One region of the Bacillus sp. N6 genome, then DNA from elsewhere that is predicted to be linked to it. Evidence: a T-box and tRNA genes for the amino acid it is inferred to sense, from the RefSeq annotation. Region 1 holds a T-box; the other holds one or more tRNA genes.
The links. The T-box of region 1 lies ahead of thrS (threonine--tRNA ligase). A T-box ahead of a tRNA ligase gene usually reads a tRNA of that ligase, here a tRNA-Thr.
Positions count from the first base shown of each region.

Region 2: it has a tRNA-Thr gene. The T-box ahead of thrS (threonine--tRNA ligase) is inferred to sense a tRNA for this amino acid. The anticodon was not compared.

Region 1 covers NZ_CM127843.1:4,458,002-4,474,432, reverse strand. Annotated here, with positions in the region: gene polA (DNA polymerase I) at 1-2,275, shown strand, start outside; gene mutM (DNA-formamidopyrimidine glycosylase) at 2,288-3,118, shown strand; gene ytaF (sporulation membrane protein YtaF) at 3,191-3,823, shown strand; gene coaE (dephospho-CoA kinase) at 3,875-4,477, shown strand; gene ACUXVC_RS23015 (glyceraldehyde-3-phosphate dehydrogenase) at 4,587-5,615, shown strand; gene speD (adenosylmethionine decarboxylase) at 6,006-6,389, shown strand; gene nrdR (transcriptional regulator NrdR) at 6,673-7,134, shown strand; gene ACUXVC_RS23000 (replication initiation and membrane attachment family protein) at 7,287-8,696, shown strand; gene dnaI (primosomal protein DnaI) at 8,730-9,668, shown strand; gene ACUXVC_RS22990 (DUF4177 domain-containing protein) at 9,700-9,897, opposite strand; gene ytxC (putative sporulation protein YtxC) at 10,134-11,015, shown strand; T-box leader at 11,047-11,275, shown strand; gene thrS (threonine--tRNA ligase) at 11,323-13,260, shown strand; ribosomal protein L20 leader region at 13,471-13,591, shown strand; gene infC (translation initiation factor IF-3) at 13,654-14,157, shown strand; gene rpmI (50S ribosomal protein L35) at 14,179-14,379, shown strand; gene rplT (50S ribosomal protein L20) at 14,417-14,773, shown strand; gene ACUXVC_RS22960 (dUTP diphosphatase) at 15,207-15,698, shown strand; gene ACUXVC_RS22955 (M42 family metallopeptidase) at 15,769-16,431, shown strand, end outside.
Region 2 covers NZ_JBRAZW010000002.1:40,913-57,343, reverse strand. Annotated here, with positions in the region: partial or broken gene ACUXVC_RS27920 (IS6 family transposase) at 1-660, shown strand, start outside; partial or broken gene ACUXVC_RS27915 (IS6 family transposase) at 707-880, opposite strand; gene ACUXVC_RS27910 (ATP-grasp domain-containing protein) at 987-2,219, opposite strand; tRNA gene ACUXVC_RS27905 (tRNA-Thr) at 2,297-2,369, opposite strand; gene thrS (threonine--tRNA ligase) at 2,518-4,311, shown strand; gene ACUXVC_RS27895 (His/Gly/Thr/Pro-type tRNA ligase C-terminal domain-containing protein) at 4,344-5,753, shown strand; gene ACUXVC_RS27890 (rhodanese-like domain-containing protein) at 5,794-6,126, shown strand; gene ACUXVC_RS27885 (hypothetical protein) at 6,225-6,920, shown strand; gene ACUXVC_RS27880 (hypothetical protein) at 6,999-8,315, shown strand; gene ACUXVC_RS27875 (DUF6939 family protein) at 8,320-9,030, shown strand; gene ACUXVC_RS27870 (phenylacetate--CoA ligase family protein) at 9,027-10,394, shown strand; gene ACUXVC_RS27865 (aminoacyl--tRNA ligase-related protein) at 10,417-11,961, shown strand; gene ACUXVC_RS27860 (hypothetical protein) at 11,918-12,493, shown strand; gene ACUXVC_RS27855 (Ldh family oxidoreductase) at 12,709-13,794, shown strand; gene ACUXVC_RS27850 (HpcH/HpaI aldolase family protein) at 13,781-14,554, shown strand; gene ACUXVC_RS27845 (MFS transporter) at 14,591-15,823, shown strand; gene ACUXVC_RS27840 (ATP-grasp domain-containing protein) at 15,859-16,431, shown strand, end outside.

The sequences.
Region 1 (16,431 bases):
AGCGAGTGAACAAGGAGCAAGTGTAAAAGTTATTTCAGGAGATAAAGATTTACTTCAACTTGTTTCTGATAACACGCTTGTATGTATTCCGCGAAAAGGGATTACGGAAGTAGATGAATATACGAAAGAATCTTTATTTGAAAAATATAGCTTATCACCAAAGCAAATTATCGATATGAAAGGTTTAATGGGAGACCAATCAGATAATATTCCGGGTGTACCAGGAGTTGGTGAAAAAACGGCGATTAAATTGTTAACACAGTTTGGAACGGTTGAAGAAGTGTATGAAAATCTAGATCAAGTAAGCGGGAAGAAATTAAAAGAAAAACTGGAAGAAAATAAAGAACAAGCTCTTATGAGTAAAGATCTTGCGACTATTATTACAGATGCGCCGATTACAGTTCATGTGGATGATATGGCGTATAAAGGATATGAAGCAAGTGATGTGATTCCAATGTTCGAGAGTTTAGGATTTACATCTCTTTTAAATAAATTAGGCGTTACACCAGAAGAAACAGCTCCAGCTGAATTAGATGATATTACATTTGATATTGTGGAAGAAGTTACAGAAGAAATGCTTCAGCAAGATAGTGCGCTTATCGTAGAAGTGCAAGAAGATAATTATCATAAGGCGGACATTCAAGGCTTTGGTATTCAAAATGAAAATGGTTGCTACTTTATTCAGAAGGATATTGCTCTTGCATCGGATGCATTTAAAGCATGGCTTGCAAATGGAGAAATGAGAAAGCATACATTTGATGCGAAGCGAGCAATCGTTGCACTGAAATGGAATGGGATAGATATGCAAGGGATTGACTTTGATCTATTAATCGCTGCTTATTTACTTGACCCGGCTGATACAGATAAAGATTTTCGTACTGTAGCGAAAATGAAAGAAACGCATGCTGTGAAATCAGATGAAGAAGTTTACGGAAAAGGTGCGAAGCGTGCTGTTCCAGAGTTAGAAGTAGTAGCGGAGCATGTGGCCCGTAAAGTGCATGTATTATATGATGTAAAGCAAACATTCGTTGAAGAGTTAAAGAAGAATGAGCAATATGAACTGTTTACAGAGTTAGAATTGCCACTTGCGCGTGTATTAGCTGATATGGAAGTAAAAGGTGTAAAAGTTGATACGGAGCGTCTTCGTAATATGGGAGAAGAACTTGCAGGTAGATTAAAGGAAATGGAACAGGAAATTTATAAGCTTGCGGGAACAGAATTTAATATTAATTCACCGAAGCAGCTTGGTGTAATTCTGTTTGAGAACTTAAACTTACCGGTTATTAAAAAGACGAAAACAGGTTATTCTACGTCAGCTGATGTATTAGACAAGCTTATGGATCGCCATGAAATTATTCCAAATATTTTACATTATCGTCAATTAGGGAAACTAAATTCAACTTATATTGAAGGTTTACTGAAAGTTGTACATGAAGATTCATCTAAAATCCATACTCGTTTCAATCAAGTGTTAACGCAAACAGGTCGATTAAGTTCAACGGATCCGAACTTGCAAAATATCCCGATTCGATTAGAAGAAGGAAGAAAGATTCGTCAGGCATTTGTTCCATCAGAAGAAGGTTGGATTATGTATGCGGCTGATTATTCACAAATCGAACTACGTGTATTAGCTCATATTGCAAATGATAAAGGGCTAGTTGAAGCATTCCAGCATGACATGGATATTCATACGAAAACAGCTATGGATGTATTTGGCGTTGAAAAAGATGAAGTAACTTCAAATATGAGACGACAAGCGAAAGCTGTTAACTTCGGAATTGTGTATGGTATTAGTGATTATGGTCTTTCACAAAACTTAGGAATTACAAGAAAAGCAGCAGCGGAATTTATTGAAAAGTATTTAGAAAGTTTCCCTGGTGTACAAGAATACATGGAGGACATCGTAAAAGATGCGAAACAAAAAGGATATGTGGCTACATTATTAAATCGTCGTCGTTATATTCCAGAAATTACGAGTCGTAATTTCAATTTACGTAGCTTTGCTGAGCGTACAGCGATGAATACACCAATTCAAGGTACTGCAGCAGATATTATTAAAAAAGCGATGATTATTATGGCAGATCGTTTAGAAGAAGAAGGATTACAAGCGCGTCTTCTTCTGCAAGTACACGATGAATTAATATTTGAAGCACCAAAAGAAGAAATTGAAAAATTAGAGCAGCTTGTACCTGAAGTAATGGAGCATGCGATTGAACTCGCAGTTCCGCTGAAAGTTGATTATTCTTACGGTCCAACTTGGTACGACGCAAAATAAGGAAGTGATGAAATGCCTGAATTACCAGAGGTTGAAAACGTCAGACGGACACTTGAAAATCTTGTAACAGGAAAAACGATTGAAGATGTTATTGTTACTTATCCAAAAATAGTGAAACGACCAGATGATGCAGAAATCTTTAAAGAAATGCTAAAAGGCGAGAAGATTGAAAATATAAAGCGAAGAGGAAAGTTTTTGCTTCTATATGTAACAAATTATGTTATTGTTTCACATTTGCGTATGGAAGGTAAGTTTTTACTACATCAAGAGGATGAGCCGATTGATAAACATACGCACGTCCGTTTCTTATTTACAGATGGAACTGAATTACATTATAAAGATGTGAGAAAGTTTGGTACGATGCATCTCTTTAAGAAAGGTGAAGAGATGAACCAAATGCCTCTTGCTGACTTAGGGCCGGAGCCGTTTGATGCTGAATTGACACCACAGTATTTACAAGAAAGATTGCAAAAGATAAATCGTAAAATAAAAGTTGTGCTATTGGATCAGCGTCTTTTAGTAGGGCTTGGAAATATATATGTGGATGAAGTTTTATTCCGTTCTCAAATTCATCCGGAACGAGAAGCGTCGTCTTTGACAAAAGAAGAAATTGAGCGAATTTATGAGGCTACGGTTACAACGCTAGGAGAAGCAGTGAAGCGTGGCGGAAGTACAATTCGAACGTATATCAACTCACAAGGGCAAATTGGTTCGTTCCAAGAACTCCTAAATGTATACGGAAAAAAAGGAGAACCGTGTGTAACTTGCGGTACGATATTAGAAAAAACAGTTGTTGGCGGGCGAGGAACGCATTACTGCCCAATTTGTCAGCCAAGAATATAGAAAAGAGATAACATCGGATAGGCATTTGTCATATACATACAGCAGAGCTATGTATAAGGGAGGAGCTTACCGATGTACCTTTATTTATCTCTTATTTTATTAGCTTTTACATTAAGCTTAGATAGCTGTAGTGTAGGGCTAACATATGGTTTAAGAAGCGTAAGAATTCCACTAAGATCAATTATAATTATCGGAATGTGTTCAGCGGCTGTTATGCTTGTTTCAATGGGAATTGGACATATGATCGCGAAAGTATTTTCACCTGTTATCGCAACGCGTATCGGTGGGCTTGTTCTTATTGGAATAGGGATTTGGGTATTGTATCAATTTTTTCGAAGTGAGAAAAAAGAAGAACCGAAGCAAGAGGAGAAGGTCTGGAAATTAGAGATTGCCTCGCTAGGGCTAGTGATTCAAATTTTACGGAAACCGACTGTAGCAGATTTTGATAAATCAGGCACCATTTCTGCAGGAGAGGCATTGCTTCTTGGTATCGCTCTTTCTGTAGACTCATTTGGTGCCGGAATTGGTGCATCTTTATTAGGGTATGCACCCGCTATGATGGCGATATTAGTTGCAATTATGAGTTCTTTGTTTTTATTTATTGGAATGAAACTTGGAACGGTTTTATCGAATATGAAGTGGTTACAAAAATTTACATTCCTGCCTGGAGTATTACTCATCATTATTGGAATTTGGAAAATGTAAGTATGGGCGTGGAACATTAGTTTCGCGCCTTTTATTATGAGGAGGCTTATTATGACAGTAGTAATTGGATTAACAGGAGGCATTGCAAGTGGAAAAAGTACAGTATCTCAAATGTTTCGTGAACTGAGCATACCGGTTATTGATGCAGATATTATTGCACGAGAAGTTGTAGAGCAAGGAAAACCAGCATATAACAAAATAGTAGAAGTATTTGGAACGGAAGTGTTACAAGAAGATGGAGAACTAGATCGTCCAAAACTGGGAAGTGTCGTTTTCTATAATGAAGAAAAACGATTGCAGTTAAATAAAATTGTTCATCCTGCAGTGCGTGAGGAAATGAATAGGCAAAAGGAAATGTACATAAAAGAAGATATGCAAGCGGTTGTGTTAGATATTCCTCTCTTATTTGAAAGCAAATTAACAAGTCTTGTTGACCGCGTTTTAGTTGTAGCAGTTAAGCCGCATACGCAATTAGAGCGTTTAATGAAACGAAATAACTTTTCAGAAGAAGAAGCAACAGCTCGTATTCAATCTCAAATGCCGTTAGAAGAAAAAGTGAAAAATGCAGATGAAGTGATAAATAATGATGGCACAATTATGGGAACGAAAACACAATTGCAGGTAATTTTAAAGAAGTGGAACATTATTGACTAAAAAATTGTGAAATTAATGAAAATGCTTAGTGACATATCTCCTTTTTGTGTTATACTATTATTGGGATTGGAGATAAATAGTATAACGCATTCAAGGGGGATAACATATTATGACTCGTGTGGCAATTAATGGATTTGGACGTATTGGGAGAATGGTATTTCGTCAAGCAATAAAAGAAAGCGCATTCGAAATTGTAGCAATCAATGCAAGCTATCCATCTGAAACGTTAGCACACTTAATTAAATATGATACAGTTCATGGCAAGTTTGACGGAACAGTAGAAGCATTTGAAGATCACTTATTAGTTGATGGAAAAATGATTCGCCTTTTAAACAACCGCGATCCAAAGGAATTGCCTTGGACAGATTTAGGTGTTGAAGTTGTAATTGAAGCAACTGGTAAATTTAATTCAAAAGAAAAAGCAATTCTTCACGTTGAAGCTGGAGCGAAAAAAGTTATTTTAACAGCGCCTGGTAAAAATGAAGATGTAACAATTGTAGTTGGTGTGAACGAAGACCAATTAGATATTACAAAACATACTGTTATTTCAAATGCATCTTGTACAACAAACTGTTTAGCGCCTGTTGTGAAGGTGTTAGATGAGCAGTTTGGAATTGAAAACGGTTTAATGACGACAGTTCACGCTTATACAAATGACCAAAAAAATATTGATAACCCACATAAAGATTTAAGAAGAGCACGTGCTTGCGGACAATCAATCATTCCGACAACGACAGGTGCTGCGAAAGCGCTAGCAAAAGTTCTTCCGCACTTAAACGGAAAACTTCATGGTATGGCACTTCGTGTACCAACACCAAACGTGTCTCTTGTTGACTTAGTAGTAGATGTAAAACGCGATGTGACAGTTGAAGCTATTAACGATGCATTCAAAACTGTTGCAAACGGTGCGTTAAAAGGTATTGTAGAATTCAGCGAAGAGCCTTTAGTATCTATCGACTTTAATACAAATACACATTCAGCTATTATCGATGGTTTATCTACAATGGTAATGGGTGATCGTAAAGTGAAAGTACTTGCTTGGTATGATAACGAGTGGGGCTACTCTCGTCGTGTTGTAGATCTTGTAACGTTAGTTGTTGAAGAGTTAGCGAAACAAGAAAATGTGCAACACATTTAAGTGAATAAGGGAGGAGAGGGCAAGGCAATATTTGCCCTCTTTTTTTATTTTTTTCTGAAAAGGAAAAAAATTATATAAGTATATTTTAAAAAGTGGACATACCACGAAACGTTGTGATTACTGCATTTGTGAATCGTTTATTTTTTTTAGGGAAAAGTAAAGAGGAAAATATGACAGAAAATCGAAAAAACTGTTGTTGCAAAATGAAAATAAACAAAGTATACTAACACTCGTAAACTTAAGAGCTGAGGTACGTAGTCACTACTTAAAGGGTTAGGACCTCTCTGGACTAACTTTCCCCCGTGGTAGTGGAGCAAGCCAAATTGCAAATTAGTTTTCAATTCGAACAGTTAGAATAAATTTACAAGGGGGAACTGTAGAATGGATACTATGGATACGATGGGTCGTCACGTGATTGCTGAACTTTGGGATTGCGATTTCGACAAGCTTAATGACATGCCGTATATTGAACAATTATTTGTGGATGCAGCACTAAGAGCTGGTGCTGAAGTGCGTGAGGTTGCTTTCCATAAATTTGCACCACAAGGTGTAAGTGGAGTAGTAATTATCTCAGAATCACATTTAACAATTCATAGCTTTCCGGAGCACGGTTACGCAAGTATTGATGTTTATACTTGTGGGGATCGTATTGATCCAAATGTTGCTGCAGAATATATTGCAGAAGGTTTAAACGCGAAAACGCGTGAGAGCATCGAGCTTCCTCGAGGCACTGGTAGCTTCGAAATTAAGCAGAGAGAAACAAAAGCTCTTTAAAAAAGAACATAATTGATTTAAAATGTAAAGAGGTGTATAATGCACCTCTTTTTTAGTTTATAAAAAAGGAAAAATATAACGTACTCGTTAGTTGAATACATTGGACTCTTGCAAATGAGGTAGTGCCCTATATACCATCTTATTTTTAAGTATGAGATGATAAAGTGATGCGCTGAAACTTAAAGTGGTAAGAGAGTTAGAATGAGTTATATAATATTGTATATATATTTTAGGTGAATTGAGTAGAGAAAAATAAAGAGTATAGTGTAAAGGAGTGAATGAATTGCGTTGTCCATCCTGTTCTCATAATGGTACAAGAGTGTTAGATTCGCGTCCGGTAGACGAGGGGCGCTCTATTCGAAGAAGAAGAGAGTGTGAAAGTTGTTTAAGTCGCTTTACGACCTTTGAAAGGGTAGAAGAGTCACCTCTTATCGTTGTTAAAAAAGAAGGCACACGAGAAGAGTTTAATAAAGAAAAGATTTTACGTGGTTTAATTAAAGCGTGTGAAAAAAGACCAGTATCTTTAAGACAATTAGAAGAAGTAACACAAAGCGTGGAACGTGAACTGCGTAATTTAGGTATATCAGAAGTGAAAAGTGATATGATTGGTGAAATTGTTATGGAAGAACTTCGCGATATTGATGATGTTGCTTATGTACGTTTTGCTTCTGTATATCGTCAATTTAAAGATTTAAATGTATTTATTGAAGAATTAAAAGATATACTGCAAAAAGAAAGAGAGTAGAAGTTGTATTTTATTCTCTTTACATACCGTAAGTAATAGGATAAGAGAGCTAGAAGCGAAAGCTAATAGCTCTTTTTCACTAAGAATTTATATAATGAAGATAGAAGGAATGAAGTAGAGGATAGATTGGATGAGAGAAAGGAAAAGCAAGAATGGAAAAACAGTCATGGATGGAGCTATTGCCGATTGATCGTTATAAAGTAAGTGCGAAAGGGCTACTGCATAATTACGACCGAAAAGTATTGACGATGTTGTATCAGCCGTTAATAGGTAGTAGAGCTTTTAGCTTATACATGACACTATGGGGGGAGTTAGAGCAAGATCGTGTATTTGGAAAAGAGAATACACATCATTCCCTTATGGTGACTATGCAAATGCAACTTCCTGAAATATATGAGGAACGAGTAAAGTTAGAGGCAATTGGGCTTTTGAAGGTATATATTAAGAAAGAAAAAGATATTCGAATGTTCATATATGAGTTGCAACCACCTTTATCTCCGAAGCAGTTTTTTGATGATATTGTTTTAAGTATCTTTTTATACAATCGATTGAGTCGGACAAAATATAATCAAGTAAAGCAATATTTCTTAGAAGAAGAATTTGATTTTGCTTCTTATGAAAATGTTACGCGCTCTTTCAATGATGTGTTTGGTTCGTTTAATCCAGGACAGCTTGAGCATGCGCAAGAAGACCTTCGTATTCCAAAAACGACAACTATGCCAAGTAACGAGAAGGGAGACGCTCCGAAAGTTTGGAATGATTTCTTTGATTTCTCTTTATTTGTAGATGGATTGTCCGCTCTTGTTCCTAAAAAGGCGATTACAGATCAAGTAAGAGACTGCGTTATAACACTTGCTTACGTGTATGGTGTAGATGTGTTATCGATGCAAAATATCGTTCTTGGTGCGGTGACAGAGATGCAAACAATTGATATGGAAAGGCTTAGAAAAGGAGCGCGAGATTGGTATCAATTTGAAAATGGTCAAGCATTACCGGTACTAAGTGAAAGAGTACAGCCTCATGCTGCACGTACGATGAAAGAGAAAGAGCCTTCATCACAAGAGGAGATGTTAATAAAGCAGCTAGAGGAAATCTCGCCAAAACAACTATTGAAAGAGATTTCTGGTGGTGCAGAGGCAACGAAAGCGGACTTGCAAATCGTTGAAGATGTCATGATTAATCAAAAATTGACACCAGGAGTTGTGAATGTACTTATTTATTACGTTATGCTACGCTCAGATATGAAACTTGCGAAAACGTATGTCGAGAAGATTGCTGGGCATTGGGCACGTAAAAAGGTCGGTACAGTAGCGGACGCGATGGCGTTAGCGAAAGAAGAGAACCGTCAATATCAAGAGTGGGCTGAGACGAAGAAAAAAGGCCGTACGGCGAAGAAAACGGTACGAAAAGAAATGGTGCCAGATTGGCTTAAGGAAGAAGAGCCGAAAGAACAAGAGAAAGAAACGGCGAAGAAAGATGTAAGTGTAGAAAAAGATGCAAGTACGCTAGAAGATGAACGAAAACGATTAGAAGAAGTGTTAAAAAAATATAAGCGTGATTAATAGAAGAGAATGAACGCTCTTTGAGGTGAGAAAATGGAGCATATTCAAAATTCATTTACAAAATTAATGGAAAATGAAAATTTTAAAAATAGATATGAAGTATTAAAGGCAGAAGTAATGGCGCACCCGCGTGTAAAAGAATTTATAGACGAACATAAAGGTGAAGTAACGACTTCTATGATTGAGCGCAGTCTTGTAAAGTTATATGAATATATTGGACAAAGTGTAGGTTGCGTGGATTGTCCGGATTTAGGTGCATGTAAAAATATGCTGCAAGGATACGAGCCAAAGCTTGTTATTCAAGGGAAGATGATTGATATTCAATACGATCGTTGCGTTAGAAAAGTAGCATATGACGAGAGAAAGAAATATGAAAAACTCGTTCAAAGTGTATATATGCCAACGGATATTTTACAGGCAACTATGGAAAACTTAGACCCTTCTGACTTAAATGCACGTATCGATGCAATTGGCGCAGCGAATGAATTTTTAAGTACATATGAACCAGGTAAAAAAGCACAAGGTTTATATTTGTACGGTAAATTTGGTGTAGGAAAAACGTACCTTTTAGGAGCAATTGCGAACGAGCTTGCTCGAAAGAAAATAAGTTCGATGCTCGTATACTTCCCGGAATTTTTACGTGAAATTAAAAGTTCGATTCAAGATAATTCGATTGGCGAAAAGATTGATGCGGTTAAACGCGTGCAAGTTTTAATGTTAGATGATATCGGGGCAGAAGCGATGTCGAGCTTTGTGCGTGACGATGTGCTTGGTGCAATCTTGCAATTCCGTATGTTAGAAAACTTACCGACGTTCTTTACGTCTAATTTTGATTTTAAACAATTGGAACATCATTTAACGTATACACAACGTGGTGAGGCTGAAGAAATGAAGGCAGCACGTATTATGGAACGAATTAAATATTTAGCGAAACCAATTCCAATTGGTGGGAAAAACCGTCGTCATAAGTAAAAGAGCAAGCTGAGAAGCTTGCTCTTTTGTATTATAGTGATATTTTCTTTTCAAATATGAGATCGAAATATTCAGGTTGTCCAGAACTGCCAATCGTAGGGGCAACAATCTGTACGAACCTCCAGTCATCTCTAGCATGTTCTTGAATAATTTCTTGGTAGTCTTCAGCTAGTTTTGAGCGAGTGAGCCCCCAATGAAATTCGACTTTTACGAATTTATATTCAAACATTCAGATGCCTCCCTTTAGTAATAAGTAAAGTATACAATAAAAAAATTCATAGTAGCTTGTATCATTTTTTTCTCCCTCCCTTAATATATATAAAATTAGCAAGCCATATTGAGTGGATTTTCTAACGATAGGAAATGTAATTCTACTAAGAGTGAACTTCACGCGGGACGGACTCTTATAGGATTTGTAACGTATAGATACAGTCCTTTAGAGCAGGGATAAAAGGGGGGACAAAAGTGATTGAAATTTGCTTCGAAGAAAAAAATGATGCTATGCACGTATATAGACAATTGCTGAAAAGAGCGGAAGTATTATATAAGGAAACGAGTGTGTATTTACAGGAACAAAAAGTGGTGATTCACATACCAGTACGTGAATCAAATTATATTGAAAAGATCTTATTGCCGGTAATGGTGTATTTTATTGTGAATGTGAAACAAAATGAGTGGATTTATACGATCTTAAAAGAAAAGTTTTTTTATGAAGAACAAGAAGAGTGTCATCAAATATTGCACATGGCACATGAGATTTTAAAGGGAAGAAGAAAAGGTGTAGCTCAGGATTTAACGCGTAACGCATTTGAGTCATATATTAAGTCTTCTTTAAATAATTGGCTTTGTGATCCGCTCTCATTCTCGTTTTCATCATATATCCGTTTTCGTCTTCGTACATATAGGGAAATGGTGGCTAAACTTGCGGAAGTGGCAATTGATGAATATAAGATGGAGCAAGAATACCAAATGTTCATTGAGACGCTTCGGCAACAAGTAAGTAGCCGTAAATCACGCTTGTCCTGCGTGCATCTTATTTTTGATGAAAGCTTTATCTTTTATGATGATAAAGGTAGACGTTTAAAACAGGAGAAGTTGGTCCAATATATAGATGAGGAATTGTTAAAGCAAAATGATGTATATATTGATACGAAAGTAATTGCGCCGCTTCTTTCTATTTCGCCCAAAAAGATTTATTTATATACGAAAGAACAAGACCATAATATGATTATTACTTTGCGAAATGTGTTTCAAGAACGGGTCCAATTACATGGATTACATGATTTTGAGCGCAATGTGAAAAATTTAAAAAATAAAGGTAACGCCCTTGATTTTCTAAGTTTTTGAGCATATAATTACCTACATAAATGAAATATATCGAAATGTTATGATGAGGACATGAGTAGTTTTCTACGATTTTCAGAGAGGGAAGCCTTAGGGTGTGAGCTTCCTAGTACGGGATTATTACTTACCACCTCTAAACTTTAGCAGTGAACGGTTTTTCTAGTAATTGCTAACGGACAACACCGTTATGTTGAACTTGAGCAATTAACAATTATGTTAATTGGAACAAGGGTGGAACCACGAATTCAACACTCGTCCCTTTTTACGGGATGAGTGTTTTTTATTTTGAGAAAAAGAGGAGTGACCAGTGATGGCAGATGTAGTTAAAATTACTTTCCCTGATGGAGCTGTGAAGGAGTTTCCAAAAGGCGTAACAACTGAAGAAATCGCAGCTTCTATTAGCCCAGGCTTAAAGAAAAAAGCTGTAGCTGGAAAATTAAACGATGAGATGATCGATCTTGTTACACCAATCGAAGAAGATGGTGCAGTTTCTATTATTACATTAGATTCTGAAGATGGCTTATATATTTTACGCCATTCAACAGCCCACCTTTTAGCACAAGCGTTAAAACGTTTATATAAAGATGTTAAGCTTGAGCTTGGCATTGGTCCAGTAATTGAAAATGGCTTCTATTACGATATCGATATGGAAGAAGCTATTACAGTTGAAGACTTCAAGAAAATCGAAAAAGAAATGCAAAAAATCGTGAACGAAAACTTAGAAATCGTTCGTCATGAAGTACCACGTGCAGAAGCACTTCGTCGCTTTGAAGAAATTGGTGATGAGTTAAAATTAGATTTAATTAACGATCTTCCAGAGGATGCAGTTATTTCAATCTATGAGCAAGGCGAATTCTTCGACCTTTGCCGTGGTGTTCACCTTCCATCTACAGGGAAAATTAAAGTGTTTAAATTATTAAGCGTTGCAGGTGCTTACTGGCGCGGCGATAGCAATAATAAAATGTTACAACGTATTTACGGTACTGCATTCGTTAAGAAAGCAGAATTAGATGAGCACTTACGTATGCTTGAAGAAGCGAAAGAGCGCGATCACCGTAAATTAGGTAAAGAATTAAAACTATTTACTAATAGCCAAAAAGTAGGACAAGGTTTACCACTTTGGTTACCAAAGGGTGCAACAATTCGTCGTATTATCGAGCGTTACATCGTTGATAAAGAAGCAAGCTTAGGCTATGATCACGTATACACTCCAGTATTAGGAAGTAGAGAGTTATATGAAACTTCTGGTCACTGGAATCACTACCGTGATGGCATGTTCCCATCAATGGAAATGGATAGTGAAGAATTAGTTCTTCGTCCAATGAACTGTCCTCACCATATGATGGTTTATAAAAATGATATTCACAGCTACCGTGAATTACCAATCCGTATTGCGGAACTTGGAACAATGCACCGTTATGAAATGTCAGGTGCGTTATCTGGGTTACAACGTGTACGCGGAATGACTTTAAACGATGCGCACATTTTCGTTCGTCCAGATCAAATTAAAGAAGAGTTAAAACGTGTTGTAAACTTAACTCTAGAAGTGTACAAAGATTTCGGTTTAGAGAACTACTCATTCCGTCTATCTTATCGTGATCCAGCAGATACTAAAAAGTATTATGCGGATGATGAGATGTGGGAAAAAGCACAAGGTATGTTAAAAGAAGCTATGGATGAAATGGGTCTTGATTACTATGAAGCTGAAGGTGAAGCAGCATTCTACGGTCCAAAACTTGATGTTCAAGTTCGTACTGCTCTTGGAAAAGACGAAACACTTTCAACTGTACAATTAGACTTCTTACTTCCAGAACGCTTTGAATTAACTTATGTTGGCGAAGACGGTAAGCAACATCGTCCAGTTGTAATTCACCGTGGTGTTGTATCAACTATGGAACGCTTCGTAGCCTTCTTAATTGAAGAATACAAAGGTGCATTCCCAACTTGGTTAGCTCCAGTTCAAGTACAAGTAATTCCAGTTTCTCCGCAAGTACATTTAGACTATGCGAAGAAAGTACAAGACGAATTGCGTCGTGCTGGTATCCGTGTTGAATTAGACACTCGTGAAGAGAAGATCGGTTACAAAATCCGTGAAGCACAAATGCAAAAAATTCCGTACATGCTTGTAGTAGGTGACAATGAAGTAACTGAAAACGGCGTAAACGTACGTAAATATGGTGAACAAAAATCAGAAACAATCGCATTAGATGCTTTTGTTGATATGATTAAAGTAGAAGGAAAACGATAAGAAAAAGCCGCGGTATACCGCGGCTTTTCTTTGTAATATAAAAGAGAAAAACTAGAAAAAATAACCATGTAACACTTATCATAAAAAAGTATTGCAAGTATGTTAGTTGTTTGTTACAATATTTCTTGTTGTTAGTAAAACACATCGCGTCTTCTTGACAGACGTCATGTCCTATGATAAACTCATCAAGGATAATAGAATATTGTTTTGTGGAACAAGTAGAAGCACCCGCTTCTCACCTGATGGACGCATTCGCAGTTAGCAGGTAAATGTATTTCTTACTTAAGATTTTACAAGTGTGGGTGTCGTATGCCCGCACTTTTTTTGTCGGGTTCTATGACTACAAAATATGTTCTGAGAAAACCTTGGAGGTGGCTTACTATTAGCAAGGATATGATGATTAACGAGCAAATTCGTGCACGTGAAGTACGTTTAGTTGGCGCAAATGGCGATCAACTTGGAATCAAGTCTCGTAATGACGCTTTAGACTTAGCTGCAAATCTTAATCTTGATTTAGTATTAGTTGCTCCAAATGCGAAACCGCCAGTATGCCGCATTATGGACTACGGTAAATTCCGCTTTGAGCAACAGAAGAAAGAAAAAGAGCAGCGCAAAAATCAAAAAGTAATTAGCATGAAAGAAGTTCGTTTAAGTCCAACAATTGATGAACACGACTTTAACACAAAACTTCGTAATGCTATCAAGTTTTTAGAGAAAGGCGACAAGGTTAAAGCGTCAATTCGCTTTAAAGGACGTGCCATTACTCATAAAGAAATCGGTCAACGTGTTTTAGATCGCTTCTCAGAAGCTTGTGCTGAAGTTAGTACAGTTGAATCTAAGCCTAAAATGGAAGGACGCAGTATGTTCTTAGTTTTAGCACCGAAAAACGATAAGTAATAGATAGAGGAGGAAATACCTATGCCTAAACAAAAAACTCATCGCGGCGCTGCAAAGCGTTTCAAAAAGACTGGATCAGGTAAACTGAAACGTTCTCACGCTTACACAAGCCATTTATTCGCTAACAAATCTACAAAAGCTAAACGTAAACTACGTAAAGCTGGTGTAGTAAGCGCTGGTGACTTCAAACGCATTCGTCAAATGCTTGACAACTTAAAATAAGTTCGGCTGATATATAGAACAATTAGGAGGTAATATTATGCCAAGAGTAAAAGGTGGTACAGTTACTCGTCAACGTCGTAAAAAAGTAATTAAATTAGCAAAAGGTTACTACGGTTCAAAAAATACATTATTCAAGGTTGCTAACCAACAGGTTATGAAATCTCTAATGTATGCATTCCGTGACCGCCGTCAAAAGAAACGTGACTTCCGTAAATTATGGATTACACGTATCAACGCAGCAGCTCGTATGAATGGTCTTTCTTACAGCCGCTTAATGCACGGTCTTAAAAATGCTGGCATCGAAGTTAACCGCAAGATGCTTGCTGACTTAGCTGTTCATGACGAAAAAGCTTTCGCTGAATTAGCAACAGTTGCAAAAAACAACATTAACTAATTAATTAGTTGAAACCTTAGAAGAATTTTCTTCTAAGGTTTTTTTGTTTGTGTTCAGAGAGAAGTTTGAAGTTCTAAAGATTAACGGATGTGTTGTTATCGATATGACAAAATCAACATAAAAACTATAGTGATATAGAAGAATATATATATGAAGTCAGGAGAATCCTCCTGGCTTTTTTTAATTATGCACGTTTGGAAAGAAGAGTATCTTTCCTAGCCGAAACGACACTGCTATAATGGAAAGATGATATGGAACTTTCATCAGATGAACAATTTAAGAGTGATGACTGAAACGTATTTGCAAATTAAGGACAAGCTATTTTATAAAGAGGTAGATAGCTGACTTATTCATAAGAACTGAAACATAATAATGAACTTTGAGATGAAACAACATTGTTGCGTAAAATGCGATGTTGGAGGAGGACAATAGAATGGACTTACTACAACTATTTAAATTACAAAAAGAATTAGATGACCGTATTGCAAAAGAACATGACTTACAACCGAAAAAATTGTTAAAAGAAAAAATGTTAGCTCTTCTTGTAGAAATTGGTGAACTTGCAAATGAAACACGTTGTTTTAAATATTGGAGCAACAAACCAGCTTCGGAACGTGAAGTAATATTAGAAGAATACGTAGATGGTTTGCATTTTATTTTATCAATCGGAATTGATTTAGGTATTGATAAAAACTTCTTATTCTATAAATGTGCACAAACGAATAAAACACAAGTGGAAATTTTCTTAGACACATATGCGAAAGTAATTCGTTTTACAGATCAACCATCTATTACAAACTATATTGAATTATTTACGAGCTATCTTCGACTTGGACAAGCACTTGAATTTGAGCAAGAAGAGATTGAAAAAGCATATTTAGATAAAAATGAGGTAAATCATCAGCGTCAAACACAAGGATACTAATTTAATTTTTGAATATTTCAATTTAATTATTGTATAATGAATTGACTGAAGAAAAAGGAGGGTGTTGGCAATGACAAAATTAGACGCGACATTGACAATGCTAAAAGAATTAACGGATGCACGTGGTATTGCTGGTAACGAACGTGAACCACGTGAAGTAATGAAGAAATATATCGAGCCGTTTGCGGACGAACTTTCTACTGATAATTTAGGGAGTTTAGTTGCGAAAAAAGTAGGGGAAGAAAACGGTCCGAAAATTATGGTTGCAGGTCATTTAGATGAAGTTGGATTTATGATTACACAAATCGATGACAAAGGTTTCCTTCGCTTCCAAACGGTTGGTGGCTGGTGGTCACAAGTTATGCTTGCACAGCGCGTGACGATTGTAACGCGTAAAGGAGATGTAACAGGTGTAATTGGTTCAAAACCACCGCACATTTTACCTCCAGAAGCTCGTAAAAAGCCAGTTGAAATTAAAGACATGTTCATCGATATCGGTGCTTCTAGCCAAGAAGAAGCGATGGAGTGGGGCGTACGACCAGGAGATCAAGTTGTACCGTACTTTGAATTCCAAGTGATGAAGAATGAAAAAATGTTACTTGCAAAAGCGTGGGATAACCGAATCGGTTGTGCAATTGCAATTGACGTATTAAAACAACTAAAAGATGAAAAGCATCCAAACGTTGTATACGGCGTTGGAACTGTACAAGAAGAAGTTGGTCTTCGTGGTGCA
Region 2 (16,431 bases), on a different replicon from region 1:
ATTTTATTAACCGTGAGATGGTACCTACGGTACAACCTCAGTTTTCGTGATTTAGTCGAAATGATGGAAGAACGCGGGCTATCCCTTTCCCATACAACTATCATGCGATGGGTTCATCAATATGGTCCCGAATTAGATAAGCGAGTACGACGTCATCTGAAGTCAACCAATGATTCTTGGTGAGTCGATGAGACGCATGTGAAAGTCAAAGGTCAATGGATGTACATATATCGTGCTGTTGATTCAAAAGGAAATACAATTGATTTTCATTTAAGCAAAACAAGAAATCATAGGGCTGCAAAGCGTTTTTTCAAGAAATCTTTGCGGTCTTTTCATGCTTCAAAGCCCCGTGTGATTACAGTAGACAAAAACCCAGCCTATCCTATAGCAATTGAAGAGTTGAAGAAAGAGAAAAAGATGCCTGTAGGCATCCAAATAAGGCAGGTAAAATACCTGAATAACATTGTAGAGCAAGATCATCGTTTTATTAAAAAGAGAGTACGTTCAATGTTAGGATTGAAGTCTTTTCGTACAGCTACATCTATTCTTTCAGAAATAGAAGCGATGCATATCATTAAAAAAGGCCAACTTATGTTACGAGACAAGTCTGGCCAAAATGAAATGAAGTTTATTCATCAACTATTCGGAATGGCTGCATAAGAATAGATTCCATTAGGAATCTATATACCTCTTTCAAATAAATGCAATCTTTGCAACAGAATCGGTACATCCATTGACTCTTTACTTTTATATATGTTTCATCAACTCTCCAAGAGTCATTGGTTTGCTTGAGATGACGACGGATTCTTTTGTCTAATTCAGGACCATACTGATTAAGCACCTGTTTTAGAGTAATAGTATCAGTATGTCCAAGATTTAGAGATTACTTGAAATTATCTTGAAGTTTTTGCACCAGAACCTTATTTAGTACTGCATTATAATCTACAAATTATCAGGAAATCAAAACCCGATTTTTAAAAAGTGGTTTAGCCAATAGAATCAGAAGTTATTTCTACACCCTTAAATTGTTTTAATAATTTCATATCATTCTCAACATATTCTTTTATATCTGATGAAAGATTGATGATACCAGCAACTTCATAGGATATTGTTGTATTTTTAACTTCCTGATTTATATCAACGAGCCATTGTATATTTGCTTCGCTTTGTAGAGAAGGAATATTAATTTTCTTTACTATACCATCAGTTTTTGGGAATTTAATCCATCCAGCATACTTTCTTTGTTTGAAAGCAGAAATCTCAATGGGATCTCCAAATTGAATTTGATACATAATCTTATTAAAATCTAACCCAATTGCATCCCTAATTGAGGGAACAATCCCTCCTCCTGCTGGTCGAGCAGCTATTTCAATAAAAACTAATTCATTTTCTTTAGTCAAAAATAATTCTAAGTGCGTAACACAATCCGGGGTGTTTAGAGCATTTAGTACCTTAGAGTTAAATTCTAGAACCTTATTTCTAACTGGATCTTCTTCATCTAAGATTAAACTTCCAACATTTTTTCCGTGCATTATCATTAAGTTGGGATAGGTATATTTACTTACTTCGGAAATTAGAATTTCTCCATTAATAACAACAGAATCACAATGATAAAAATCACCTTCAATAAATTCTTCCAACTCATAGACATCTAAATCAATATCATTATATTCTATTATATCAATGAAATGTTGAATATCTTTTATGATGTAAGTATTTTTACTCCCTTCTCCCTCGATAGGTTTTAAAACTTGTGGAAATGATAAATCGCTGAATTTTGATGCTAAATACTTATTATCCTTTAGTTCATTTGATAGTTTTTGGAAAGAAGGAACTCTAATATTATTCTCTTTTAATATATTTTTCATTACAATTTTATTTCTAAATGGATTAATTTGAGTCGGTTTAGGCCCTTTTAAATTAAAATATTCCCTCAATTCAGCTGCTAGTAATAAATCACATTCTCTTGTACATACAATAAACACATTTTCTTTAGAACTAGCTAATTTAATTTCTTTTTCTATAATCGGCTTAATTTCCTTAAAGTTAAGGGTTTTTACGTGTACTAACTCATCAAAAATATTTTTATATTCATCTGGGAATAATGAATAATATCTGTCATTTAAAATAAATACAAAGCGTTTTTCTTTCGGATTATAAAACTCATGGAAATTCCCTTTAAAATAGTTTTTCTGATCTAAAATAATATATGTTTTCATATATCTATACTCCCTTTTTAATTATAAAAAGCATTTTTACTAGTTTAGTAAAAATGCTTTTTCAATAATTTCAATAAAGCCAGCGACAGGGATTGAACCTGTGACCTTCTGATTACGATTCAGTTGCTCTACCATCTGAGCTACACCGGCGTCTAGATAAATAATACAATATTTTAAATTAATTGTAAATACTTTTTCTGAACATTTTATTAAATTAGAATATTCGTTTGATTTAATTACAATAAATGGGTTATTATGTTTTATAGAAATAATAAATATAAAAAAGGAGTAGGTACTTTTGAATAATAATTCACAGTCAACAGAATACGAAATACCAAAAGATTATGATCCATTGTTATTTAAGATTCGCCATAGCGCTGCACACATTCTTGCTCAGGCTGTAAAAGAAAGATTTGATTTTAATGATCAAATAATGTTTGCTATAGGCCCTCCTATTGAAGAAGGATTTTATTATGATTTTCTATTACCACGTTCTATAAATGAAGAAGATCTTGGGTGGATCGAATCTAGAATGAAAGAAATCATAAAAGAAAATCATATGTTCCAAAAGAAAAATATTACAGTTTCAGAAGCAAAGAAGAAGTTTGAAAATCAAAAATATAAATTAGAAATCATTAATGATTTAATCACTAAAGGTCATGAGGAGGTAACAATTTATCAGCAAGATCATTTTTATGATTTATGTCGAGGACCTCATGTAGAATCGACAGGAAAAATTGATAGTAGTGCAATAAAAATTTTAAAAACATCAGGTGCGTATTGGAAAGGTGATAATAAAAATGCAATGCTCACTCGTATTTATGGAACAGCATGGCTTAACAAAAAAGATTTAAAAAAATACATTTGGAAAGTGGAAGAAGCCTCCAAAAGAGACCATCGGAAAATAGGAAAGGAATTGGAGCTTTTCCATATTGATCCTACAGCTCCAGGTATGCCATATTGGTTACCAAATGGGTTAAAAGTATTAAACGAATTGATAAATTTTTGGAGAGAAGAACATGAACAAAATGGTTATCAAGAGATATCAACTCCATTAGTTAATGAAAAGAGTCTCTGGGAAACCTCTGGACACTGGGATCATTATAGAGAGAATATGTTTACAATTCCTGTTGACGAACACAGTACGTATGGATTAAAACCTATGAATTGTCCAAATGCAATGTTAGTGTATAACTTGAAAATTCGAAGTTATAAGGATTTGCCTTTAAGGCTCTCTGATGTAGATGTATTACACCGGAAAGAATCTTCAGGTTCTCTACATGGCTTATTAAGAACTCAAAAATTTCAACAAGACGATGCTCATATTTTCTTGACAGCAGATCAGATTGGTATAGAATTCAAAAACATTTTAGCAATTGCTAAAAAATTCTATGAAATATTTAACCTAAAATATACTTTCAGGTTAGGGACACGCCCTGTAGATTATATAGGTGATTTAGAAAGTTGGAATACAGCGGAAAATACATTAAAAGAACTCCTAAACGAAATGGTGGGACAAGAAAATTATTATATTGAAGAAGGTGATGGAGCTTTTTATGGTCCTAAAGTAGATATTATTATGGAAGATGCGATAGGAAGAAAATGGCAAATGGGGACTATTCAATTAGATTTCCAATTACCAAGAAGGTTTAATTGTACTTATGTAGATTCAAATGGAAATAAACAGCATCCTATAGTAATTCATAGGGTTATTTATGGATCGCTAGAACGTTTTATGGGAGTACTTATAGAACATACAATGGGGAAGTTTCCTTTATGGTTGTCTCCACTTCATGTTAAAGTAATCCCAGTCACAGAGACATTTGATAAATACGCTCAACTTATTGTTGATAAATTAAAGATAAATAACATAAAAACAGAATTATCAGACTCATATGACGGTCGTTTGAATGCGAGGATTAGAGAGGCACAGTTAATGAAAACCCCTTATATGCTTATTATCGGTGAAAAAGAGCTAGCTAATTCAACTGTCAGTGTGAGAAGAAGAGATGGAGAAAACATTGGTGAACTTAATATCGAAACATTTATTGACAGAGTAAAAAAAGAAATCAATACTAAGTTGAATTTTTAATACTAAGATTTAAGGGAGGTTTGCTAAAACTGATGGAGGAATTGCTAAACAGGGATCAAGTTGTAACAAATATAACATCAAAACATATCGTTCTACTTCCTAGTAGCGGGGAAGAAATTGTTATAAATAAAGATAATTTAAACAATATTAAGGATTATAAAAAAGTATATAAGCTTGTAAAGCATAAACTAACCAAAGCGGCTAATTCAGAGAAAGATAACGTTAATAATCACATACAAAAGTTTGGATGGATAGGATACGAACCAGCGTCAGATAGTGGCCATTTACGATATTATCCTAAAGGATCTTTAATATTTAGTCTTATTAAAGATTGGCAGGAAGAATTACTGCTTAATACTTTAAAGGCTGCAGAAATAAAAACCCCAATTATGTATGATTGGTCTAAAAATGATATTAAAAGTCAAGCAGGAACATTTTACGAAAGATTGTATTATGTTAGTACACATAATAAAGATAAGGATTATGTTTTAAGATTTGGGGGTGACCTTGGTTTATTTAGTATGTTAAAAGATATGAAAATTTCATATAAAAATTTACCCCTTAGATTTTATGAATTTACAAACAGTTTCAGAAATGAAAGAAGAGGAGAATTAAATGGCATAAAAAGAGCTAGGTCATTTTCTTTTTTCGATATTCATAGCATATGTGAAAACTTATATAGTGGATGGAAAGAATATAGTTCCTTTTTTAAATTTCAAGCTGATTACTCCAAACAACTCGGAATAGAATTTGCAATTGAATTTACTGTTGAAGAAAAATTTTATAAAGAATATAAAAAAGAAATTCAAGAGTTAGCAATCTATATAGATTCACCAATATTAATTGAAATAATTTCTTCTAAAAAACATTATTGGGCAATTAAACATGTTTTTTACGATGATAATAATTATAAATTTTTCAACTCACAATTAGATTTCGACAACTCTGATATATACGGTATATCGCACACTTCAAAAGAAGGGCAAAAACACGGATGTACAATTTGTCATCATTCTTTAGCTTCAATAGAAAGATGGATTTGTATTTTTTTAGAAAGAGCAATTAAAATGGAAAAGCCTGTTATGCCCATATGGCTTGCACCAACTCAAGTTCGTTTAATTCCATTAAATAATCAAATGACTCAAAAAACAGATGAAATCTTCGAAATATTAAATGCAAGTAATATTAGAGTAGATATCGACGATAGGTTTCGGAAAAGTATAGGATCGCGGATTAAAATGGCTAGTGAAGAATGGATCCCCTATACTTTAGTTGTGGGAGAAAAAGAATTAGAAACAGAAAATTATTTTTTCAAATGCAGGCATACAGATGATAAATATATGTCTATTGAACAATTAATAAATGATGTACGAAAATATACTGAAAAGAAACCTTTTAGACCTATATTTAATAAATTCCTTTCAGAATCGCCTACAATATAAAGAATAACTTTCTGTATTTTTTGTGAAAAGGTGGGGGGATATGATTTATTTCATTTCTACATTACTCTTTTTTCTTTTTTATTCAGTATATAAACATTTAATACTGCCATTGTTTTTTTTGAAGAAGATATCTCTTAAAAAAAATTTCATTGGAAATTTTAAGATAATAGATGTAAGAGACTCTATTACTTCATATAATGAACCATTTATAGGAGCAGAAAATATTCCTCTTTCTATTTTAAATAGAGAGATTAAAAAGCTATCTTTAAAAAATGAGATATTAATTGTAGTAAAAAATAAAAGACAAGCGCGATTAGCAACAAAAATATTTTTAAAAAAAGAGCGGAAAAATTATAACTTTTTAATTGTATAGTTTTAACAAAAATGTTTACATATTACTGCTTTTCGAATATAATATATTTTGTATTCGAAATTTACTGAATAATTTAATATTAGGATGGGGGAATTTTTGTGTTAGAACAAACAACGATTAAAGTAGGTACTGGAGAAATTCATGTTGAAAAATTACACCAAGGAGATATCTTTGATGTCACAGAAGGTATGTATCCTAGTAAATTAATTGGTTACACTGGAGAGGGAGTTTTAAAAGTAGGTGCTAAGACTTCAACTACATATGGATATGTTCAAAGTGGAACCGTCAAAATTAAAGGTCAAAAAGAATGGGAATTAGAAACAGGTTACTACTTTAGCTTTAACGAAGAAATTGAAGTCAGTGGAAATGGATCTGCTGTATTCTATGAAAGATATGGTTTTAATGGACCGTTTAATATCGGAGGCCCTGTAGAAAAAAGAGGCCGTTTAGCTTACATTGATGGATGTAGTGATTCTTTATTAGTATATCCTCCACGTTTAGGGGATCCTTGCTTAAATTTATTGGTATTCCCAAAAAATATTCATCAAACAATGCACATCCACCCATCAGTTCGCTTAGGATTAGTTATCGAAGGGAAAGGTGTATGTATTACTCCGGAAGAAACGATTGATTTAGTAGAAGGATCTGTATTCTGTCTAGATGAAATGAAGCAGCATTGTTTCCATACAGATGAAAACAACCATATGAAAATTGTGGCATATCATCCTGACAGTGATTGGGGTCCATCAGATGAAAATCACCCAATGCTAAATAGAACGTTTATCCAAAAATAAATTTGTTTGATATTGAGGTAAAACCATATGGGTTTACCTCAATATTTTTGCAACATAAAAATGGAGGGGAAATTTGATATGACAACAAAAAATATAATAAAACCTAATACTATTCATGGTCCAGTAAAGCTACCTTTAAAAATAAATAATGAATATTCCGATTTCAATTTGTGGTATTTTGAATTTAATGGAGATAGATGGGTTGCATCTATTAAAGGCGATATTGACCCAAATAAACACATCCCACTACGTATCGAATCAGCTTGTATCTTTGGACATGTATTCCATTCTGATAAATGTGATTGTGGTTATCAGTTAGATAAAGCCCTAGAACGGATTCATAGTCTTGGGGAAGGAATGGTTATCTATGGAATTGATCAAGACGCACGCGGTTTAGGGATAGAAGCTCATTTTAATATATATGTCCTAAGACAATTAGAAAATTTAGATACTGATGGTGTATATGGACGATTAAATAAACCTGTAGATGCAAGGAGTTATGATCCTGTTGCATTCATTTTAAACAAATTTAATATAAAAAAGGTATTATTACTTTCTAACAATAGAAAACGAATTAAATTCTTAAAAGAAAATGGATTTGAAGTCCAAAATGAAAAACTTGAGGCTCCATTAACCAAAAATAACATGCCAACTTTAATGCTTGAAAAAGAAGATTTAGAATATGATTTCTCATTTAAGACCCATGGTGATTGGTTAAAACCTATCCAAGATAAAGTAGATGGGAAACAAGATGTAACTATAGGTCGTTTAGTTTTTGAAACACATAAATTACTAAATGAAGTAACAACAGATAAAAAAGATCAATGGGGAATGGCTTACAATTTATATGAGGAGTATGGACATGAACAACAAGAACAAAATTCAAATTATGTAGCTTATAGTACGGACTTTCCTAGAATTGATGAATTAAATATATATAAAAAAATGGGTGTAACAACATTAGTAGTTCCGTTTGCTAAAATCCCTAATTGGCTTAAGTTAGCTGGTGAAGAATATGGTATCCATATCCAAGATTGGGAACGTAAAAATAAATATCAACATGATCGTGAACAATGGAATTTAGTACAAAACAACGACCATTTTGATGTTTACATTAAAGATGGTAAAGTAAGATATTTACAATTACAAGGTAAAGAATCTTCATTTTCACTAAATCGTATAAAAGGTTTATATCAAGAAGATGTATTTAAATACTCCTCCCAAACATATTTATATGAAGTGCAGAATAAACATTGCCATTGGTTAGAATTTGAATTAATTAATGAAGGTACAGCTAGACAATTGAATAAAAAATTAATTTCAGAAAATAATCTTATACTTAAAAAAGATAAAGATTCAAACTTATATTATCTTGGCAATTACAAAGGGGAGTAGTTGTATGAGTAAGGTACTAGATCTTATTAATACTATGGCCGTAGATAGAGCAACAGGGGAAAAACTATTACTTGATAATAATAAATACCTTTGCATTGATAGTGCTGATGTAGCACCAGAATCTATGAAAAAATATAAAAGCTTTAACCCTTTTAACTACAATAAGTATCTTACATACCCAGTTCCAAAAATGAATGACTTTTTTTCTCATTCTATTGAAAGTATCTGGCAAGGGTTAAAGATTATAGAGAATAAAACTGATTTTAATCTATTTAAAGTACAACCATATAAAAGACCTTCCATGGTTGAGAGAGAAAATAAAGATTTTTACTATGAAAATACACAGTTTCTATATGGAGATCAAATAATAGATCTCTTAGAGGCTCGTTTTTTGATATACTGTCCGGTTTATTTGTATAACTTGGAAAAAATTTGCCCAAAAGAATTAATTAATACTATTGGTGATGCTATTAATCAAAATAAAGTTGTTATCTTTTATGATTGGGATGATAATTTTCAAATTGAAGATGTATCATCCCCGTTTAGCCATTCTTCCCTACTAGCTGCTTGGTTTAATGGCTCTTTAGAAACAACATTATTAAATAAGGCAAAAAACTATCTCTCAAATTCATTTTATCAAGAATTTGAGAAAATATATTTTCAATATACTCAAAGGTATACTCAATTTCATGAAAGAGGAAGATGTTTAGGATGAAAATGCCAGAAACAGTAGCCAAATATTTATACTGGAAAACACAAGATTTACGGGGCAGAAATGAAATCAAACAGCGACTCGAATGGTTAAATGAAACACAATGGTGGACTCCTAAACAGCTCCAAGAACTTCAATTTGAAAAGTTCAAACAAACCATAGAGCATGCATATAATACTGTACCTTATTATAAGCGTTTATTTGAAGAAAGAGATATCACCCCAAATGATATATCTAGTTTTAAAGATATAAAGAAACTTCCTTTATTAACACGAGAAAAACTTTTAGACAATCAGAACATGTTGGTTTCAACAGAAGCTGATTATGATACCCTACAAACCAATTTCAGCAGTGGTTCTACCGGGAGAAGAGCAGAATTTAAACAAGATGTCAATTTTAGATTATGGATGAAAGCACATCAACTTCGTACATATCAATGGTGTAATAATTGGGATTTGGGAAAACCTTTTGTATTACTATGGGGATCTGAAATTTATTGGTCTTTCAAGGAAGTTATTGATAAAGCCGAAAATTTGATGACCAATCGTAAAGAATTCAACACATTTAATTTAAGTAAAGATTTAATTAGTGACTTTTTAATAAAGTTATGTAAATATAAACCTTACTTAGTAAGTACATACACTAATGCAATGTATTTGATAGCAAAGGAAGCTGAAAAACAAAATTTACAAATAGAAGGTTTGAAGGCTATTCAAGCTACCTCAGAACCTGTACCTATCGCAATGAGAAAAGACATGCGCAGAATATTTAATTGTGAGGTATATGATAAATATGGTAGTAGAGAAACAAATATTATTTCTCATGAAAGTCCTAATCATGAAGGTAATCTTATTCAAGTAGAAAATGTTTTTGTAGAGTTTTTAAATGAAAAAGGTGAAGATTGCCAACCGGGTGAAAAAGGACGTATTGTTGTTACAACCCTTAATAATTTATCTATGCCACTCATAAGATATGAAACTAGTGATTTAGCTTCTCCTTTAGAAGGTTATTGCTCTTCTGGTCTAGGGTTTCCTAGAATGTCTGATGTACATGGTAGAATTCAAGATTTAATATTAACACCAAGTGGAGAACATATAGATGCTTATTTCTTCTCCTTTTTATTTATGCGTTTCAAAGAAATACATTGGTTCCAAGTTGTTCAACAAAAAATAGATCACTTGCTAATTAGATTGTATGTTCCAAATGGGGTATCACAAAGTATCTTAGATGAAATTACTAATAGAATTCATCATCATACAGGTTTTCCATACAATCTAGAATTTGAAAAATTAAATAAAATGCCAGAATCTCCAACTGGTAAATTTAGATTATGTATTTCAGAATTGGGTGCGTATACATGGAAGTGATATATACATGATATTTCCAAAGTTGATTGATTCTGTAGAAAATATTGAGACTGAAACTCATCGCCAAAAACATAGCACAAAAGATTTCTTGAAATGGGATGCAAAAAAAAGAAAACAGCTAGTTATTGATGACATTATTGCAAAAGAAAACTACTATACACAGGGGGAATTTTCTTCTGCCTTAAAAAAAGCCAATATTTTAGATAACAAAGCTGTTAATTTACCAGGCAATCTGGTTTTATTACCTTATGGAGTCAAATTAATTAAATTATTTTCAAAATATATAGAAGCGGCCTTCGAAAAGTATAACATGCAGGAATATTCATATCCTGTAACAGCTCCTTTAGATATTTTTGAAGCTGAAAAAAATTTTTTCAGTCTACAAAATAAACTTTTATATATTGCAAGTGATTCAGAACTAGAACAAAGTACTCCTAGAGGAGTACTTTGTCCAACTGGAGAAGCTACCATTTATACTCATTGGAGTAAAGAAGTTAAAAATATTTCTGATTTACCTATAAAAATGTATAGAAGAACCAGTTATTTCAGACCATTCTCTTCTGGAAAACATGCTGGAAGAGGGGTTTTTCGTTCATTAGAAGCGGGTGATGTATTCGAATTTCACTCCTGTTTTTCAGAGAAAAGTCAAGCCCTTCTAACTATAGAAGAGTATTTCAAAATGTTACGTGAAATATCAAACCAATTGTATGTGCCAACTTTATGGACAATTCGCCCGCCATGGACCAATAATGAAAGTTTATTTGAATGGTCAATTGGTGGAGATGTACCATTACCAACTGGAAATACAGTCCAAACGACAACTTTATACAATCAAGGGGAGGTATTTTCTAGGGCATATAATATTACTTTTAAAAATGCTAACAAGCAATATTACACACAACAAGTCACAGGTTGTGTAACTAGAAGACTTATTTTAGCTCATTTAATGCTTGGAATAGATGTTGAAGGGAATTTATTCATTCACCCAGATTTATCTCCTACACAAATATCTATCATTTTCAAGAAATATAACGTTGTTAACGATCATCCAATTTATAAATTTAAAGATATTGTATCTGCTAAATACAGAGTAGAGTCCGTATTTACTGATGATAAAAAAACAATTCTTAAAAACAGGAAAAAAAATAAGATACAAGGGGTTCCCTTAGAAATATTTATTCAGGATAAAAGGCATAGTACTGACAAATATAAAATAATATTAACAAGATCTGATACTTTAGAAGAAGCAATACTATATGTTGATTGCATGGAAGATGTATTAAACTCAATTTCTCCTGTAATAAAACAAATAGGAACTACCTTTGAACAAAAAATGGATAAATTCTACAAAAATCAGTTACTAGAATTAAATAATATAGAGCAAATAAACAGTGAGAAAAATAAAGTAAAGATATTTCCTTTATTATTTAATAAAGAATGTTGCCTAAAAGTAGAAAGTTTATTTAAAGGAGAAATATTAGGTTTTACAGAAATGGACAGTGAAGAAAACTGTATATTAACAGGTGAAAAAACAAGCTATAAAGCTATTTTTTCTAGAAGGATATAGTATAAGAAAAATGAGGGATAAAAATATGAAAACAAAACTGATTTTAATAACAGGTGCTCCTGGTGTAGGGAAAACAGAAACAGGTAAGAAATTAATAGATTTTTGTCCTGATAGATCGGCTTTAATTGATACAGATAATATCGTAGGTATTCAGCCATTTAAAATAGACGATGATTTCTATGAATTGGTAGGTAAAAATCTCAAATCTTGTATTACAAATTTCCATAATCATAACTATAAATTAATTATAGTTACTGGTGTATTAATACCTGAGGGGATTTATAAACAAATAATAGATTTTATTAGTGACAACAAAAAATTTGAATATGTAATATATGGACTTCAAGCAAACAAAGAAATCATAATTAATAGAATTGAGAATGATATTAAACCTCAAAATTCATATCAAAGAAAACAATGGTTACATGTAAATGATGAAATTTTGGAAATTAAAGGTTTAAAGACTATTGATACTAGCACGCTTACTATAGATGAAGTTGTAAATACTATTAGAGAATTAGAAGAACTTTAAATCTTAAGTAAAATACTAAATTCGAATGTTTATAAGAGATAATTATGTACAAGCTGCCCAACTGGCTACTCTTTTGAACGAAATAAAATTACTCTAAGAGGTTATATGTTAAGAAATGAATTTCAACTGTATACGTAAGTATAGTTGAAATTACTTAAGATCTTTCTTATCTGAGTAAATTAAGAATACTTTTTTAGGATTATTCAAAAAAGAAGGTGTTTAATATTACCAATATAGAATCCGTTATTGAACTTGAAATTAGCTATGTAAGAAAGGTCTGTTTGAAACTACTAGTAAACAAGGGTACTCCTTTAGACATTGCGGAAATAGTTGTAAGTCACTTGATCACTAGTGAAATGGAGGGGCACTTATCACACGGGATTTTAAGAATATTAGAATACGTGAAAAAAATAGAAAACGGTTTAATTTCCGTAAAATCATCCCCTACAATACAGAAAGTAAGCAATCTGTCCAGCATGGTTATAGGAAATAAAAGTTTTGGAGCACTCACATTAAATTATGCGATAGAAGAACTCTTGGAAATTTTAAAAAAACAATCTATAGCAATTGTAGGGATTCAAGAAAGTAATCATTTGGGCAGAATAGGTCATTTGACCTCACAGATATCAAGTAAGGGATTTATAACATTAGGATTTGTAAATTATATGGGGGGAGGACAAAATGTTCCTGTATGGAAAGGAACAGAAGGTAGATTTTGTACTAATCCCATCACTATAGGTTTTCCAAAAACAAGTTTATTTGATTCGATTGTCATAGATATGAGTACAAGTAATGCTGCAGAAGGAAAAATCAGAAAACACAAAATATACAATCAAGCACTAAGTGACGAAACTTTGATTGATAAAAAATGGAATTACGTAAACAATCCAGATAAATTTTACAAAGAACCAAGAGAAGTATTTTTGGCTCCACTGGGTGGTAAAAACTATGGATATAAAGGATATGCATTGGCTCTTGCAGTAGAAATATTAGCTGGTATCCTTACAAATTCAGGGTTTTCGCAAGAGAGTTCGAAAGATAACGATGGTAATGGTGGTCTTTTTATTGCTATAAAACCAGATATTCTGGGGATAAGTGTAGAAAAAGTCCTTTCAGATATTGAGGATTTAATTTCATATCTCTATGAATCGGAAACTTTAGAAAAAAGTGTCTTGCTTCCAGGAGAAAGATCCAGAAAATTATATAAAAAAAATGAAAGCAACGGATATTTAGCAATAAAAAAACAGCTATGGGATAAAATTTTATTTATATCAGGAGAGGATAATTATGCATCCACTTAAAAAAGTCGAGAATACAACCAAAATGAAGTTAGCGAAAAATCAGACTACTATAGGGCTATTTCATGTTTCAAATAATTCGATGATCGCTGAAGCCTGTTCAACTTTACCAATTGATTGGATTATGATTGATTTAGAAGCATCTACCGCTTCTAAAGAAAGTACATTACACATATTACAGGCATTAAGTGGTACAAATGTTACCCCTCTTGTTAGAATACCCTTTCTAAAAAAACATTATATTGAATCTTTTTTAGATTTAGGTGCTCATGGAATCTTGGTTCCAAAGATTGAATCTAGAGAGGAGGCTCAGGAATTAGTCGATTCCTTTTATTACCCTCCAAATGGAAAAAGAGGAATAAACCCTATTCGTGCTACAGGATATTTTAGTAATACAAATACTTATTTAGATGAAGCAAATAAAAATCTTTTATGTATGATTCAAATTGAAACTTTAAAAGGAATTGAAAATATTAAAGATATTGCTAGTGTGCAAGGTATTGATGTGATTTTTATTGGTTGTGGAGATTTAGCTTCTGATTTAGGGACGCCAGGAGATTTTACAAGTCAAGAATTTAATGAAGCACTAAATAAAATATTAGACGAGACTTTAAAATCCGGAAAGATACCGGGTATTTTTGCATATAATATAGAATTTGCTAAACAGTATGCCCAACAAGGATTTAAATTTATAGCAATCGGAAATGAAATTAAATCCTTAACAAATGGAATAGAAAATGATATACAGGAATTTTTCAAATAAAATTATTAAAAGTAACCTGTAAGGATTGATTAGAATATGGAAATTTTTAAAAGCAGAAACTCTTTTTTATTTATACTAGCAACAGGAATTACTTCGATAGGAGATGGTATGTACTTTATAGGCCTTTCCTGGCTTGGTTATTCTTTAACTGGAAGTGCTGGATCTGTAGCAGTAATTGTTGCCCTAGGAACATTGCCAGGACTGATAGCGTCCCCTTTTTCTGGTGTAGTAGCAGATAGATTTAACCGGAAACTAATAATTATATCCATGGATATATTTAGAGCAATAGTGTGTTTATTTATTCCTGCGATTATGTTATTTGGAGACCTTAAAATTTGGCATTTATATATTGTAGCTATAACTCTTACACTAGGAAGTAATTTTTTCCATCCAGCTTTATCGGGATTAACAAAGTCATCCATACCTAAAAATTTAATAATACGCGTTATTAGTGCCAATGCAACTCTACTGCAATTAGGTATGATAATTGGTTCTGGTCTTTCAGGATTTATTATTAGTCAAACCTCTGTTGAATATATTTTTTATGTTAATGCACTTACATATTCCATATCAGCTCTATTATTTGCCTTTATGAAATATGAATATATAAAAAAGGATTCCACCCATAAAAATATATATCAGCAATTTTTTTCTGATTTTAAAGAAGGTTTAAACTATATATTCAATAACAAGTTCTTAGTTCACGTTTTTATTATTGGCTTTTTCCCTGGTATCGCTATACATGTTCTTAATTCCTTATTAAGTGCTTATACTAAAGAAAGCTTACACTTAGGTGTTAAGGAGTATGGATTACTAGATTCCTCGTATGCCCTAGGTGCTGTATTTATGGGTTTATGTATATCTATTATTAATAAGAAATTTACTAGAAAAAATGCTATTACATATTCCTCTTTACTATTTATGTTTAGTTTCTTAATTATAGGATCTGCACCAAACTTTTTTATTGCGGTTATTGGCTTATTCCTTTTAGGACTGACAGTAATGCTTGAAGGTGTTAATAGGAGAGGCTTATTAATTGAATATGTCGATAATGACTATATAGGTAGAGTGCAAAGTCTAAATTGGACTGTCTATTCTTCATTAGCTCCAACTTTTGCTATAATCACCGGATTTTTATCAGACCATTTTGGTAATAGACAAGTATTTTTTCTTCTGGCTATTATAGCTATGCTAGTATTTTTGTATGCAAAAAAATCACTGCAACTTCCCTCTAGCATAGAAATTAAAAAAGATACGTATAATCAATAATTATATTTATTTTGTATTATAAAGGAGAATTAACTATGAATGATAACCACATTATACTGATTTTTGGGGATAAATGGCATTTGATGTCACTTCAGAATAAAGGCTTTAAAGTGACAAATATACTATTGAAGGAGACATATGCATTTAAGGATCCCTCCAGTGATACTTTTATGTTATCTGAATCTACAATTGTTTTAGAAAATATAAAACACCTTGAAGCCTATGTGAGTCTTCTATGTAAAATACACAATATTAAAGCTATCATATCTTTAACGGATACAAATGATGGTGTTTACCATGCTCATTATTTATCTCAAAAATTTAACATCGGAAACCCTACACAGATTAATCCATTAAAAAGTGTTGAACTACTCAAAAATAAAGGATTGACAAGAAAACATTTAGAAGACCATGGAATTAATTCTATACCATATAAAATTGTGTCTTCATCTGAAGAAGCTATTGCTTTTTTTAAAGAACATAACAGCTCATTTATTTTAAAACCGTTAGACTCACAAGGCAGTCAATATGTTAATAAAGTGGGAAGCATTGATGAGATTGAAAGATATTTTAAAAGGATAGAATTATCTAACATTTTAATGGAAGCG